DNA from 3 places in the Sodalis praecaptivus genome. Region 1 is predicted to be linked to each of the others. Evidence: predicted binding sites of a transcription regulator. Region 1 holds the regulator's gene; each other region holds the start of a gene.
What was found. Region 1 encodes LexA, which represses DNA repair genes until DNA is damaged. Its sites were predicted from a motif close to TNCTGTATGTACATACAGNA; they were not measured.
Positions count from the first base shown of each region.

Region 2: a site for LexA is predicted at 1,849-1,868, ahead of sulA (SOS-induced cell division inhibitor SulA). Genes of this name have one in related genera too.
Region 3: a site for LexA is predicted at 3,000-3,019, ahead of dinB (DNA polymerase IV). Genes of this name have one in related genera too.

Region 1 covers NZ_CP006569.1:4,449,249-4,454,104, reverse strand. Annotated here, with positions in the region: gene plsB (glycerol-3-phosphate 1-O-acyltransferase PlsB) at 1-1,735, opposite strand, end outside; gene lexA (transcriptional repressor LexA) at 2,106-2,714, shown strand; gene SANT_RS19785 (CsbD family protein) at 3,156-3,365, shown strand; gene SANT_RS24915 (hypothetical protein) at 3,850-3,990, opposite strand; gene SANT_RS19780 (metallophosphoesterase family protein) at 4,104-4,856, opposite strand, start outside.
Region 2 covers NZ_CP006569.1:2,990,297-2,995,152, forward strand. Annotated here, with positions in the region: gene yccS (YccS family putative transporter) at 1-1,074, shown strand, start outside; gene SANT_RS13230 (TfoX/Sxy family DNA transformation protein) at 1,093-1,692, opposite strand; gene sulA (SOS-induced cell division inhibitor SulA) at 1,888-2,394, shown strand; gene ompA (porin OmpA) at 2,747-3,829, shown strand.
Region 3 covers NZ_CP006569.1:3,605,741-3,610,596, reverse strand. Annotated here, with positions in the region: gene SANT_RS16110 (YceI family protein) at 1-406, shown strand, start outside; gene lpcA (D-sedoheptulose 7-phosphate isomerase) at 779-1,363, shown strand; gene SANT_RS16100 (class II glutamine amidotransferase) at 1,397-2,164, shown strand; gene dpaA (peptidoglycan meso-diaminopimelic acid protein amidase) at 2,135-2,857, opposite strand; gene dinB (DNA polymerase IV) at 3,032-4,120, shown strand; gene pepD (beta-Ala-His dipeptidase) at 4,271-4,856, opposite strand, start outside.

The DNA.
Region 1 (4,856 bases):
CCAAAAGCGCCTCCGGCGTCAAATCGGGTACCGTGATATCCGGCGCATAGGGCACATTGCGCAGCAGCTCCAGATAACAGGCTAACTGCGACAGCAACTGCGGACGGGTGAGCGAGCGCTGGCGCGAGGCCAGCAGTACGGTGGAGCATAAATTAATCGCATTGGCCGCGGCGGCGTTGTTGATCCGCACCATAAGGGTAGCCGCAATGTCATCCACCGCCGGCGCCAGCCAGCCCGGGCGCTGGGCCTCGATGGGATCGATGGAATCACGCCACTGCGGTACCTGTTGCGACAGCCAGGTGGCCAGGGGCAGCGGGTCGCCAAAATTGACATAACCCTGGCCGAGATTGCGCAATTTGCGCAATCCACGCAGCATTTGCCAAAGCCCCTCTTTCTCTTTGGCCGCTCCGCGCAATTCTTTAGCGTAGGTCGCCACTTCCATCACATGTTCATAGCCGACATAAATCGGCACCAGGGTAATGGGGCGGTTACCCCCGCGCAGCATGGCCTGAATGGTCATGGTCAGCGTCCCGGTTTTCGGCTCCAGCAGCCGCCCGGTGCGGGAGCGCCCCCCTTCGACGAAATACTCCACCGAATAGCCGCGGGTGAATAACTCGCCGAGGTATTCGCGGAAAATGGTGGAGTAGAGCTTATTGCCTTTGAAGGTGCGACGAATAAAAAACGCCCCCAGCCGGCGGAAAATCGGGCCCGCCGGCCAGAAATTTAGGTTAATGCCGGCGGCGATATGTGGCGGCACGAGCCCTTGATGGTAAAGCACATAGGAAAGCAACAAATAATCCATATGGCTGCGGTGGCAGGGCACATAAACAATCTCGTGGCCCTCTTCCGCCAGTTGACGGACCCGCTCGGCGTTGCGCACGTGTAGCCCTTGATACAGCCGGTTCCAGGTCCAGCTCAGCACCCGGTCCGAAAGGCGGATCGCTTCATAAGAAAAATCGGCGGCGATTTCCTCCATGAGTTCGATGGCGTTTTGCTGGGCCTTTTCCACGGAAATTTTCTTGCTGCGCGCCTCATCCTCCACCGCTTTTTCAATGGCTTTGGAGGCCAGCAGCTTATTGAACAGATCCTGACGTACCGGCAGCCGCGGCCCCGCCGCCACCAGCCGCTGCCGGGCAAAATGAATACGCGCGACACGGGCGAGTTTCTGCGCGATAGACTTGTCGGTGCCGTGCTCTGTCGCCATATAACGCAGCGATAACGGCCGCGAGAACCTCACGAAACTGTCGCGTCCAAGCCACAGCACCGCGAAGAACTTCTCGATACCGTTCAGCAGTCGCAATTGCGGCGCCGGCTGACTGGATTGCGACTCTCTGCCGGGCGAACGGCCGAACATGACCGACACAGGCACCAACTGCACATCCAGCGCAGGATTCGAGCGGTGCAAATCAAGATAATTATGAAACAGCGAGACCGACTGCGGTTTTTCGGCGTACCACGACAATATGCGCGGCCCGTCATGAATAAAAACATAGCGCGGTAGGGTAACGCCGTCGATATGCAGCGGCGTCAGCGGATCGGGCAACCCCTGTTTCAGGCATTGCGTACGTAATGTGAGCAGGTCCGCTTTGGAATTATAGGGCAGCACATACATCATGGGCTGCCGGGGATCGAGGCCAGCTTCAGCGCGCGGATCGGCCGGAATAACTTTACTTCTTACCAGCAACTTTAGCGGTAAATCCAACAACGTATAATAAATTCTACGCCAACCTGACATGTCTTTGTGAAGCCTCTTGTTAGCAATGCGATGCAAGAATACCAGAAACCGCGCGGCGGATCTGTGGCGCGTCAGCGTCTGAGGCCACAGCGGCAATCGCTGCGGCATCGCGTGCAAAATTAATGCCCGCCGGGTTCGGGTTCCATGGCAATCGTGGGTAACCGGCCCGGGGGCGGCGGCTAACCAAGGGAGGCGGAGCAATGTTATGAGCGCTGCCCGCGCCATGTCTTAGGGCGCCCGGTTGCCGCGACTACACGGCGAGGGAGTTATATTATCGTGAATGGCACCCTATTTCGCGCGTTTTCGGTTTTCAATTGGCAATGACCTGTATATACTCTCAGAAAGACTGTATAAACAAACAGGGGACGGAATGAAAGCGCTAACCACCAGACAACAAGAGGTTTTTGACCTGATCCGCGACCATATCACGCAGACCGGCATGCCGCCCACGCGCGCCGAGATTGCGTCGCGTCTGGGGTTCCGTTCTCCCAATGCGGCGGAAGAGCATTTGAAAGCGCTGGCGCGCAAAGGCGCTATCGAAATTGTCTCCGGCGCATCGCGCGGCATCCGTCTGATGATAGAAGAAGAAAGCGGATTGCCGCTGATTGGTCGCGTGGCCGCCGGAGAGCCTCTGCTGGCGACACAGCATATTGAAAGCCATTATCAGGTGGATCCCGCCTTGTTTAAGCCCCACGCGGATTTTCTGCTGCGTGTTAGCGGTATGTCAATGAAAGACATTGGTATTATGGACGGTGACCTGCTGGCGGTCCATAAAACGCAGGAAGCCCGCAATGGTCAAGTCATCGTGGCGCGCATCGACGATGACGTCACCGTCAAACGGCTGAAGCGCCAGGGCAACATCGTCGAATTATTACCGGAAAACAGCGAATTTTCTCCCATCGTGGTGGATCTGCGTCAGCAGGAACTGACCATCGAGGGGCTTGCGGTTGGCGTGATACGCAACGGCAACTGGCTATGATCGCAGCGCGGCGGGGTCGCACCACGCTGGCCCCACTGCGCGGTCGTCCGTTTTCCGGGCAAATGGCGTCCAGGTCGCCATGCGCTCTATGCCCTTAGGCGCTCGGCGGTGATGAGTGCGGAAATGCGGGCCTAACGCTGCCTTTTGCTCTTCTCCGATCGGCGTCACGCGGTTAACCCGAGTCACCGACACATTTACTTACAGACTAAGTATTTTTCCAATGTCTTACTTCCTGCTGTTTTAACAGGTGTTATTTCAATTTTTCCACCCTCTACGGCATTTTACGATGGGATCGTCTGGTAAATCCGGCCTTTGCCAAATCCGCTGCTATAATTTAGTTAATGCTTAGCGCATCGCTTCTTTACACGTATGGCTGGATTTGCGAATTCAGACGAGGAAATGAAGGTTATTGATAAACTACCTTACAGAAGGAGTCATCACATGAATAAAGACGAAGCCAGCGGCAATTGGAAACAATTCAAAGGTAAAATCAAAGAACAATGGGGAAAACTTACCGATGATGATTTGACCGTGGTGGAAGGGAAACGCGATCAATTAGTCGGTAAAATCCAGGAACGCTACGGCTACGGCAAAGATGCGGCCGAAACCGAAGTGAAAGATTGGGAAACCCGCAACAAATATCGTTGGTAAGCGGTTTCAGGTCATCAAGGGTGGGTTAGCCTAAGTGCTTTCCCACCGAAGGGTTCCTACCCAAAGGTACAAGGATGTACCACCTGGCTGCAAGTGCCAGGCGCTTATTTATGATGTATATTGTTGGCTATAGCGGGTCAAGATGCCGGTTCTCCTTTCTATTAAATGAAGCTGCTTAAGATAAAACTGCAATCACCGATCTGTGCTATTGATTGTCATCCTTATCGCCGTTTTACTAAATTCGTTGCTCTGATAAAGCGGGAGTTCTCCTCACAGTTGGGTAGACCCTAAACCCTTCTCTCATTAACCACACAATAATGAATGACGCTACGCGCTTACCCTTTCTTGATATAGAAGATGTTATTTCTGTTCTCTTTTTGATCTGTTAAGTGCCGTCTCAAGGTTGTCGTCATCAATGATGATAATGAGTTACCGCCAACGGCAAAGCAAACCTCTTTCATTACTCAGCACAGCTTTTAACCGCTTAAACCCGATGCCATTTCACGCGGGTAGTTACCTTTAACGCATTCCCCTTGTTGAGGACCACCTCTTGCTTATCGTAATAGACTCGCGTCTGATAGCCGGCGTTGGTAACGATTTTGATCGTTTTATTGCCGCCATCCATTGCAGGAAGAAAAATCTTAGGGGTCCATCCGCCATCGTATATTTTAATGAGGACCTGATCGTGGGCATTTAATATTTTTCGCAATGACACGTCGCTGATAATTTCTCCATTGTTTATGGGGAAGAGATAGAATTTTCCTCGTCTAAATAATCAATTATTTCATGTCGTAACGCTTCTATATCGATCCAAGTGTCCTCATCATAAATTTTATTAATACCATAATCACTTTGCCCTTTAACGGTAGAATCGCCATCAGGCATATCGTCCAGGTATTGCTTGTTCATTAACACTGATGCTTTAGCCAGCAGGTCCTGCGGTGCACTTTTCTCGGCATCCGTTAGCTCCTGGGTCAAGACCGACAATTGCGGGAAATTAATGGCTTGGTCATATTGATTTAATCTCTTGTCATTAAAAAAATCCCATGCTTCAAAAACAAATGTTTCCTGACTTGTTTTAATTAACCATCCCGTGCCCGCTGATTTAACGCCATTTTCACTTTTAGTTAAACTGGGGATTTCGACAAGTGTGCCAAAAGGGCGTTGAATAAATTCGATCACGCCCAAGCCATTATGTATGTGGCCGTTCAGCAAAATGATTTGCGGATAATGGTTGAATAATTCCTTAAGTATTTCATCTTGCTCGCCAAAACCCCCAAAAAGCCCCGCACGCCAATGGGATGAGTTGAAAGACTGGTGTGTAACGACAATAATGGGTTTGTGGATGTCGCTATCTTCGGCTAATTTCTCTTTTAGCCATGCTAGTGAAGTCGCAATTAGAAACATACTATCTTTGAGACCCTGATCGGTATTCAAACACAAAACATGATAATCGTTAAACCAAGTGTCAATGCACATGGTATTATCGTA
Region 2 (4,856 bases), 1.5 Mb from region 1:
GCCCGCATGCCCACCGAGGATAATAGCCTGTCCGACGATAAGCTTACCGGCTGGCTGGATATCCGCAGCCGTTTGCGGCTGAATCTGACGCCGGAATCCGCCCTGTTCCGCCATGCGGTGCGCATGTCGCTGGTATTGTGCGCCGGCTACGCGTTTATCCGTTTAAGCGGCATGCATTATGGCTATTGGATAATGCTGACCAGCCTGTTCGTCTGCCAGCCAAACTATCAGGCAACGCGGCGGCGGCTGGCGCTGCGTATTATCGGCACCGTCGCCGGGGTAGTGATTGGCCTGCCGGTGTTGTATTTTGTACCGTCCACCGAAGGTCAGCTGGTGCTTATCGTGTTGAGCGGCACGCTGTTTTTTGCCTTTCGTAATAGCCAATATGCCCAGGCCACCCTGTTTATCACCCTGCTGGTGATGCTCTGCTTCAACCTGGTCGGCCAGGGCTTTGAGGTCGCGCTGCCGCGCCTGTTCGATACCCTGGTGGGCTGCGCCATCGCCTGGGCGGCGGTCAGTTTTATCTGGCCCGACTGGCGCTTTCGGCGCCTGCCCGCCGTGGTGGAAAAAAGCCTGACCGCCAACTGCCGCTACCTTGATGCCATTTTGGTGCAATACCATCAAGGCAAAGATAACCGCCTCGAGTACCGCGTGGCGCGCAGAGATGCCCACAACCGCGATGCGGAACTGGCGTCGGTGGTGTCGAATATGTCCGCCGAACGGCGCGCGGGCGGGGAGCTCATGGATCACGCCTTCCGCCTGCTGTGTTTGAGCCATACCTTTCTCAGTTATGTTTCCACCCTGGGCGCCCACCGGGGGCTTATCGACAACCCGGCGGTGCTGAATATTCTTAATGACGCCACCTGTTATGTCGATGATGCCCTGCATCATCAGAACGTCGATGCTTTTCAGGCGCGTCTTAGCCAGGAGCGCGAAGACCTGCTGGCGCGTATCGCACAGCTGGAGCCGGAGCCGGGTGCCAGGGAACAGCTGGTGATGCAGCAGGTCGGCCTGTTGCTGGCGCTGCTCCCTGAATTGACCGGCCGCAGCCGGCTGATAGCGCAGCAGAGTTAGCTTGCGCCCGAAGTAACATCAGGCATGGCGGCGATGCCACTCCATCAGTTCGTTTCGCAAACACGGGGGCAGCGCCGCCAAATGCCGCCCCGCCAATGCCCCTTCCAGGGCCAACAGAACTTTGACGCTCAAATCCCGTTTAATGTTACGCAATTTCAGATAACTTGCTTTGGCGCCATGATTGCGCAGCGCATCCACATTTTGGATACCGGCTTTCCATAAAAGCCGCTCAATGCCCTGGCCGATGTTGGGCAGGTCTTTCAGGCGCGGGTGATCCGCCCGCACCTGCCGTTCGCGGCGCGCCTCCTCCAGCGTTTGTCTCCCGAGTACTATCAGCGTCGCCGGCGCATCCCACAGGGCCTCCGGCAGATGATAATAGTTCAGCGTGACAGGGATGCCGCGCTTGGTGTAGATCAGTTTGCGCATCCCCAGCTCGCTATAGCGGTCCTCGTTGCCGCGAATACCGCGCAGCCAGCACTCGCCTTCAAGGATTAGCGCGAACATGACCCCTTCTGCCGCCACGCTATAGCCCCCGAATTGAGAACGGGTCGTTATCTCCCCTAATGGAGAAAACAGCGTCTTTGCCTGTTGAATACGTAACTTATAGTTAGCGTCCATGTGTTTTCCTCTCATCCCTTTCATTGCGTGGCGGGATCCCGCCACTGCTGCATCACGTCCCGCAGGCTATCAACTTAATTCGCGCTATTTAAATACCTATTCACGGATCTGCGAGGCCGATTGAATTTTTTGGTTGATTTTAACGCGCATCCCGGATACTGTGTTTTTATACAGTAACACAGGGGCAGACATCCAATGCAAACTCATCCTTATGCCACACCCGTAACCGGCGCACGCCGCCGCCGCGCCGCCCAGCCCGAGGGCGTGAACGCGCCTTTGGCGCAGGGAGGGATCAGCGAAGTGGTTTATATCGAAGATCAGCCGGTGGTCGGACATATTCTGCTGCCGCTGCTGCGCCAGCTGGGTTTGCAATCCCGGTGGCTGCTGTGGCTGACATCGTCACGGCGGCTGAGCCGTCCCTGGCTGGCCCAGTCGGGCCTGCCGCTGCAAAAGGTGGTGCAGCTGCGTCAGCCGTCAGCGTTCGATACCGTCGCGGCAATGGAAAAAGCCTTGCTCACCGGCAATTTCAGCGTCATTCTGGGGTGGTTTCCCGCTGAGCTGTCGGAAACGGACAAGCGTCGTTTGCAGAATGCCGCGCAGCAAGGCGGAACTTTCGGTTTCATCATGTATCCGCAAAACGGCTCGAATCGTCATTCTGGACAGTTTTCAGGGTTAAAAATTCACTCAACTTTGTATCATTAAGTAAAATTAGGATTATTCTCAGGTCGACGGCCCGTCGACCCGAATGATCGCCTCCCAAACAGGGGAAATCCAGTGGATATGCGGCTTCGCGACCGTTTTCTTTCCTCGCCGCAGCGTTTTTTTTGGCCCTTTTTTCCCTCTGTCGTTGCCCTGAAACGCTGTTTTTTATTAGCGGCTTACTACATCTTACTTGTAAGTTTCCTACTTCGTTGTAGACTTTAATTCGCCGGGGTTGCTCTATAACGCTATTTTAATGGCGATGCACAGAGTCTGAGCACGAACGCCGGCAATGGATTTCTAAAATTAGCTTTAAAAGCTCATTGCCTATTTGGATGATAACGAGGCGCAAACAATGAAAAAGACAGCTATCGCACTTGCAGTGGCACTGGCAGGTTTCGCAACCGTAGCGCAAGCCGCTCCGAAAGACGACACCTGGTACACTGGCGGCAAACTGGGCTGGTCCCAGTACCACGACACCGGTTTCTACGGTAACGGTTTCGACAACCGCATCGGCAACGGTCCTACCCGTGATGACCAGTTAGGCGCGGGTGCTTTCGTCGGCTACCAGGCGAACCAGTACCTTGGTTTCGAGCTGGGCTACGACTGGCTGGGCCGTATGGCGTACAAAGGCAGCGTGAACAACGGCTCGTTTAAAGCGCAGGGTATTTCCCTGGCCGCCAAGCTGAGCTACCCGCTGACCGACGACCTGGACATCTACACCCGTCTGGGCGGCATGGTATGGCGTGCTGATTCCAAAGGTGCTTACGACAACGGCAATGCAGGCCGCGTAAGCGACCACGACACCGGCGTTTCCCCGCTGGCCGCGGTGGGTCTGGAATATGCCTGGACCAAAAACTGGGCTACCCGTCTGGACTACCAGTGGGTTAACAACATCGGTGATGCCGGTACCGTCGGTACCCGTCCTGATAACTCCATGCTGAGCGTTGGCGTGTCCTACCGCTTTGGCCAGGATGAAGTGGCTGCCCCGGCTCCGGCTCCGACCCCGGCTCCGGCTCCGGTTGTTCAGACCAAGCGCTTCACCCTGAAGTCTGACGTGCTGTTCAACTTCGACAAAGCCACGCTGAAGCCGGAAGGTCAGCAAGCGCTGGATCAGCTGTACTCCCAGCTGAGCTCGATGGATCCGAAAGACGGCTCCGTTATCGTTCTGGGCTACACCGACCGTATCGGTTCCGACGCCTACAACCAGAAACTGTCTCAGGCGCGCGCACAGAGCGTCGTAAGCTACCTGGTTTCCAAGGGTATTCCTTCCGACAAGATTTCCGCACGCGGTATGGGTAAATCCAACCCGGTTACTGGCAACACCTGTAACAGCGTGAAAGGCCGCGCCGCAGTCATCAGCTGCCTGGCCCCGGATCGTCGCGTAGAGATCGAAGTGAAAGGCATCAAAGACGTGGTAACTCAGCCGCAGGCTTAAGTTATCATATCGTGATAAACCCCGCCCCGGCGGGGTTTTTTATTTTGCAAACATTAGTAATCAACCAGGCTAATGCATGGCTTAACCCTTGAGGGTAGGTCGTCTCCCCCAGATAATCCCCATGTAAACCTAGAATGTGGATGGTCCCCCCGCAGCGGGTTTTGCGCTATAGCATCCAGTAAATAGCCTGATGCAAAACGGACAAAGGTCATGGTTTGGTGAATATTGATATGACCCATACTCTTTTAAAGCGTCAGCTTATCTTCTCCGTCAATCATAGTATGCGCAGCTAAGGTATGACGCAGTACGTGATATGCGTGGCTCTTGAGTAAGTTAGATTTAGCCTCTCGTTGTTCTGTCATTCACTGTACGACCGAAAGCAACGATCGCTCGGCGCTGGAAGGCAGTCAATGGCCACGAAAACAAAGGCAGCTGAACGGTTCAGGGGGTATCAGGCATGCTTTCTCTCTGAGGTCTGCGCCGGCTTATGGCCGGTAGAGAGAGGAACCCGAGTGGGCAGCATGACTACAGCAGGCCCGCGGGCACCTGTTTGCGGGTAAAATATTACGCTCATGTCCGCTAAGGCGCCGCCAGGATTAAGCACGCCCGAGAAAGAGTGTCGACTTCTGACATAGCGGATTATCAGCGTCACCGTGGCTAATGCGCCCTCCAAGAGAATAGACGTTGATGTGAATTCAGATACTCAGGTCTGGTCAAGTCGACATAACCTATCATGTCCTGGGTTTGGTAACGCCCCGCTTTTAAAAATAAACGCTGGCCAAAAGTGAGTTATTTATGACGCTAAAATGAATTATTCACACCAAGTACAACTCATTGCTTGAGTTTTAGCTACCTCATCAATACGAATGCACACACAGAAACATAAACATTATGAAAATTATAGTTTAGCGTTTTAGTTCACATTTTGATTAAAACAGAATCGTTTCTCGATTTAAACTCTCTCTTTCCTGAGCATAATCTACTTACAGGCAATGGAAAAAATCACGACTCAGCAAAGAAGAGGAAT
Region 3 (4,856 bases), 840 kb from region 1:
TATTGTGTTGGATGATGCGGCCATCGCGAATGCCAAAGTGGATGTCACGATACCGGTTAAAACCGTGGATACCCATGTGCAGGCGCTGAACGATGAATTCCAAGGCGCGGAGTATTTTGATCAGAAACAGTACCCCAACGCGACTTTTCATAGCACCAAAATCGTCAGCAAAGGCGACAATCGCTATCAAGTTTTTGGCGATCTGACCATTAAGGGCATCAGCCGTCCGGTGATATTGGATGCGGTACTGAATAAACAGGGCGAGCATCCGATGGCCAAAAAAGCCGCCGTGGGTTTCAATGCCACCACCACCATCAAGCGTTCAGAGTTTAAAATGGGGCAGTTCGTGCCCAACGTCAGCGATGACATCACCATCAGCATTTCGACGGAAGCGCTGGTCAAATAATATCGCGCCCCCGTTCCTGTCGCCCCGCCTCCTTGTGACGCGGGGCTTTTTTTTGCCCAGGGCCTGGACTGCGGCGCACGATCCCGCGACCGTGCGGTGCCTCGGCAGGCATGAAAACGGTGGTGTAGCCCCATTAGCGCGTTACGCGATGAATGGGGTGGGGCTCCTATCTGCTTTCGTCGCCCTATGCGCCATGACCATGTCCTCTCGGCACCATTATGCGGTACAATTATCAACAGACTTATTATCTGCCTCTTTTATGAGATAGCGCAAAACCACCGCCAGAACGGCGCTTCTCGCAATAGGGGCATTCCGGTAAACTGCAGCCGGAAAATTTCATTCATTCGCCAGCCTTGAGTGAGGGACGACCCCATGTATCAGGATTTGATCCGCAACGAACTTAACGAAGCCCTGCAAACGCTGCAAAATTTCCTTAGCGACGAGCGCCATATCCAGTCTATTGAAGATGCGGCCAAATTGATTGCCGATACTTTCAAAGCCGGCGGCAAAGTGCTTTCCTGCGGCAACGGCGGTTCCCACTGCGACGCGATGCATTTTGCCGAAGAATTAACCGGCCGCTATCGCGAAAACCGCCCGGGCTATCCCGCTATCGCCATTTCCGACCCCAGCCATCTCTCCTGCGTGAGCAACGATTTTGGTTATGAGCAGGTCTTTTCCCGTTATGTAGAAGCGGTGGGCAATCGGGGCGATGTCCTGGTCGGTATTTCCACCTCCGGCAACTCGGCGAACATTATCCGCGCCATTGACGCCGCGCGCGCCAAAGGGATGCGGGTTATCGTCCTGACCGGCAAAGAGGGCGGTAACATGGCCGGCAGCGCGGATGTAGAAATCCGTGTCCCCCATTTCGGTTATGCCGATCGCATCCAGGAAATCCATATCAAGGCCATTCATATTCTAATACTGCTCATCGAGAAAGAAATGGCGGCACAGGGGTAACCCGGTCCGGCAGGGGATCGACAGGAGAGGGGCATGTGTGAATTACTCGGCATGAGCGCTAATGTACCAACGGATATTTGTTTCAGTTTTTCCGGCCTGGTGCAGCGCGGCGGCGGGACCGGACCGCACAAGGACGGCTGGGGAATCACCTTTTATGAGGGATTGGGCTGCCGTACGTTCAAAGATCCGTTGCCCAGTATCGACTCGCCCATCGCCCGTTTGGTGCAGGATTATCCTATCAAATCCTGCGCGGTGGTCTCCCATATTCGCCAGGCTAATCGCGGCAGGGTAGCGCTTGAGAATACCCACCCGTTTACCCGCGAACTCTGGGGCCGTCACTGGACCTTTGCCCACAATGGCCAGTTGCGCGGCTATCGGACGCTGAAAACCGGCAATTTTCGTCCGGTGGGGCAGACCGATAGCGAGCAGGCGTTTTGCTGGCTGCTGGCGCGCCTGGCGGAACGCTACCCGCAAACGCCGCGCCACTGGCCCTCGGTGTTTCGCTATATTGCCGGTTTAGCGGATTCACTGCGGCAAAAAGGGATTTTCAATATGCTGCTGTCCGACGGCTGCTACGTCATGGGGTATTGTTCAAGCAACCTTTATTGGATAACCCGGCGCGCGCCGTTCGGCAAAGCCACTTTGCTCGATCAGGATGTGGAAATCGATTTTCAAAAGCAGACCACGCCCAATGACGTGGTCACGGTGATAGCCACCCAGCCGCTGACCGGTAACGAAACCTGGCAGCGGGTAGCGCCGGGGGAATGGGTATTATTCCGGCTTGGCGAGCGCGAATTGTGACACGACCGGCGCGCCGCTTTGCAGCATCAGCGGGGCGCTTATCACATATTGCCCGTTGACTACCGACACCGCCGGCGGCTGATGATGTTCAGCGAAATAGGCGTAGCCGGGCTGTAGCTGGCTCCAAAATTTATAATTGGCCGAATAGTGGTGGCGCTGCATATTTGCCGGCGTCATGCGAAACGGAAAAATATTAATTTTTACCTGCGCCTGGCCATTGAGCAACGCATCTTCCACATAGCGATAAATTTCCGCGATAGAGGTATCGGTCATGGCATAGCAGCCGATTGAGCGGCAATCGCCGTGAATCATCAGCTTAGCGCCCGAATAACCCTGTGCCCGGTCGTAATCATTGGGGAATCCGATATTAATAGCGCGATAATAATGACTGTTAGGATTCAGATTACGGGTATCAATGGCGTAAAAGCCCTCCGGGCTCATGAAATCACCTTCGCGCCGTTTCGGACCCAGACCGCCGGAAAACTTGCAAATTTGAAAGCTGTCCACTAGATGGTAGGCGTTGCCCATCTTGGCATAAAGTTCCAAGATACGCTCTTCTTTAAAGACCTGAATAAATACCGGTGAGCCTAATAATTGTTGCTTAAGTTCCTGGCCGACTTTTGCCTGATCGCTGGCGTAGCCGTACGCCGGGAATAAAAAAAGCATCGCCAACAGCAGCGCGAATCTGCGCATTGTCATTCCTGTTTCATCAAAATAAATGAGCGGCCGGCGACGAATGTGACCGGCGGGTCTGTCAACTGCCCGCGGGCAATCAGCGACAAGATATCACTGCGTATTATTTTATCAAGATACGTTTTGTATAGATGAGAATCCTTACTGTATACTTGTACAGGTTAAGGGGGCCGGATGCGTAAAATCATACATGTCGATATGGACTGCTTTTTTGCCGCGGTCGAAATGCGCGATAATCCGCACCTGCGCGACATCCCGCTGGCCATCGGCGGCAGCGCCGATCGCCGCGGCGTCATCAGTACCGCCAATTATCCGGCGCGGCGCTATGGCGTGCATAGCGCTATGTCCACAGCCATGGCGCTAAAACTCTGCCCCCATCTCACCGTAATCCCCGGCCGCATGGCGGTGTATAAAGAGGCGTCGGATCATATCCGCTCCATTTTCGCCCGCTATACCTCGCTCATTGAGCCGCTGTCGCTGGATGAGGCGTTTATGGACGTTACCGACAGCGATTGCTGCGAGGGTTCCGCCACCCTAATGGCGCGCGCCATCCGTCAGGAGATTGCCGATGAGCTGCGGCTAACGGCCTCAGCGGGCGTGGCGCCGGTTAAGTTTTTAGCGAAAATCGCCTCCGATCTCAATAAACCCAACGGCCAATATGTCATTACCCCTGCCGCCATGCCGGCGTTCTTGCTGCAACTGCCGCTGGCGAAAATCCCGGGCGTCGGCAAGGTGACCGCCAAAAAACTCGGCGAGATGGGGCTTGTCACCTGCGCCGACGTGCAGCAATTTGATTTGGCGACGCTACTGCGCCAATTTGGCAAATTCGGCCGGGTAATTTGGGAACGCTCGCACGGCATTGATGAACGGCAAGTGTCCGCCGACCGGCTGCGCAAGTCGGTCGGCGTCGAACGCACCCTGGCGCAAGATATCACCCGCTGGGAGGCGTGCGAGGAGATTATCGACCACCTCTACCCCGAGCTGGAGCGGCGCCTCGCCCGGGTGCGTCCCGACCTACAGATTGCCCGTCAAGGTATTAAACTCAAGTTCGCCGATTTTCAGCAGACGACGCAAGAGCATGTCTGGCCGCGGCTTAATAAAACGGATCTGCTAGCCATCGCGCGTCAGGCCTGGGAACAGCGCCGCGGCGATCGCGGCGTTCGGCTGGTGGGGTTACATGTCACGTTAATGGATCCGCAGCTGGAACGTCAATTGCTGCTGAATTGGGAAGAGGAGCGGAACTCCCCCCCTTTAGGCCCGTAGCGGCCACTGGCCACACGCTTCAGGCGCGGGCGGTGAAAACGTCACCCTCTGACCCATAAGCGGGTCGCTCTGGGCGTCGGGGCCGGCGGGTTGATAGGCTGCGTAAAAGAGAGTGTCCGGCGCCGGCTACCAGGCCAGCGCCGGGCTGGCTCACGCCTTGACGGGGATCGCTTTTAGCAGCGCGGTCAGCAGCGTCCAGTATTGGCCAACGCTCGCGATATGCACTTGTTCATCCGGCGAATGCGGACCGGTAATGGTCGGCCCGATGGAAACCATATCCATATCGGGGTAGGGTTTTTTGAACAGCCCGCATTCCAGACCCGCATGGATGACCTGAATATTGGGCGTTTTGTTAAACAACTGCCGATAGGTATCGCGCACCACATGCATCACCGGCGAGTTGGCGTCCGGTTTCCATCCGGGATAGCTCCCCTTGGCAACCGTGGTGGCGCCGGCCAGCCGTCCCAGCGCATGCAGCATCCCTTCCACTTGCAGCTTGCCGCTGTCGATAAGCGAGCGAATAAGACAGCGGATTTCGGCTTTGTCGGCATCCATCGACACTACGCCGACGTTTAGCGAGGTTTCCACGACGCCTTTCACGTCATCGCTCATCCGAATAACGCCGTTCGGCATCGCATGGAGCAATGCGATAAGCCGGTCGCCGCAGGCTTTGGTCAGCGCCTGCCCGTCATGCTGGCTGTCGCTGACCTCCAGCACCGGTTTTTTCTCGACCGCC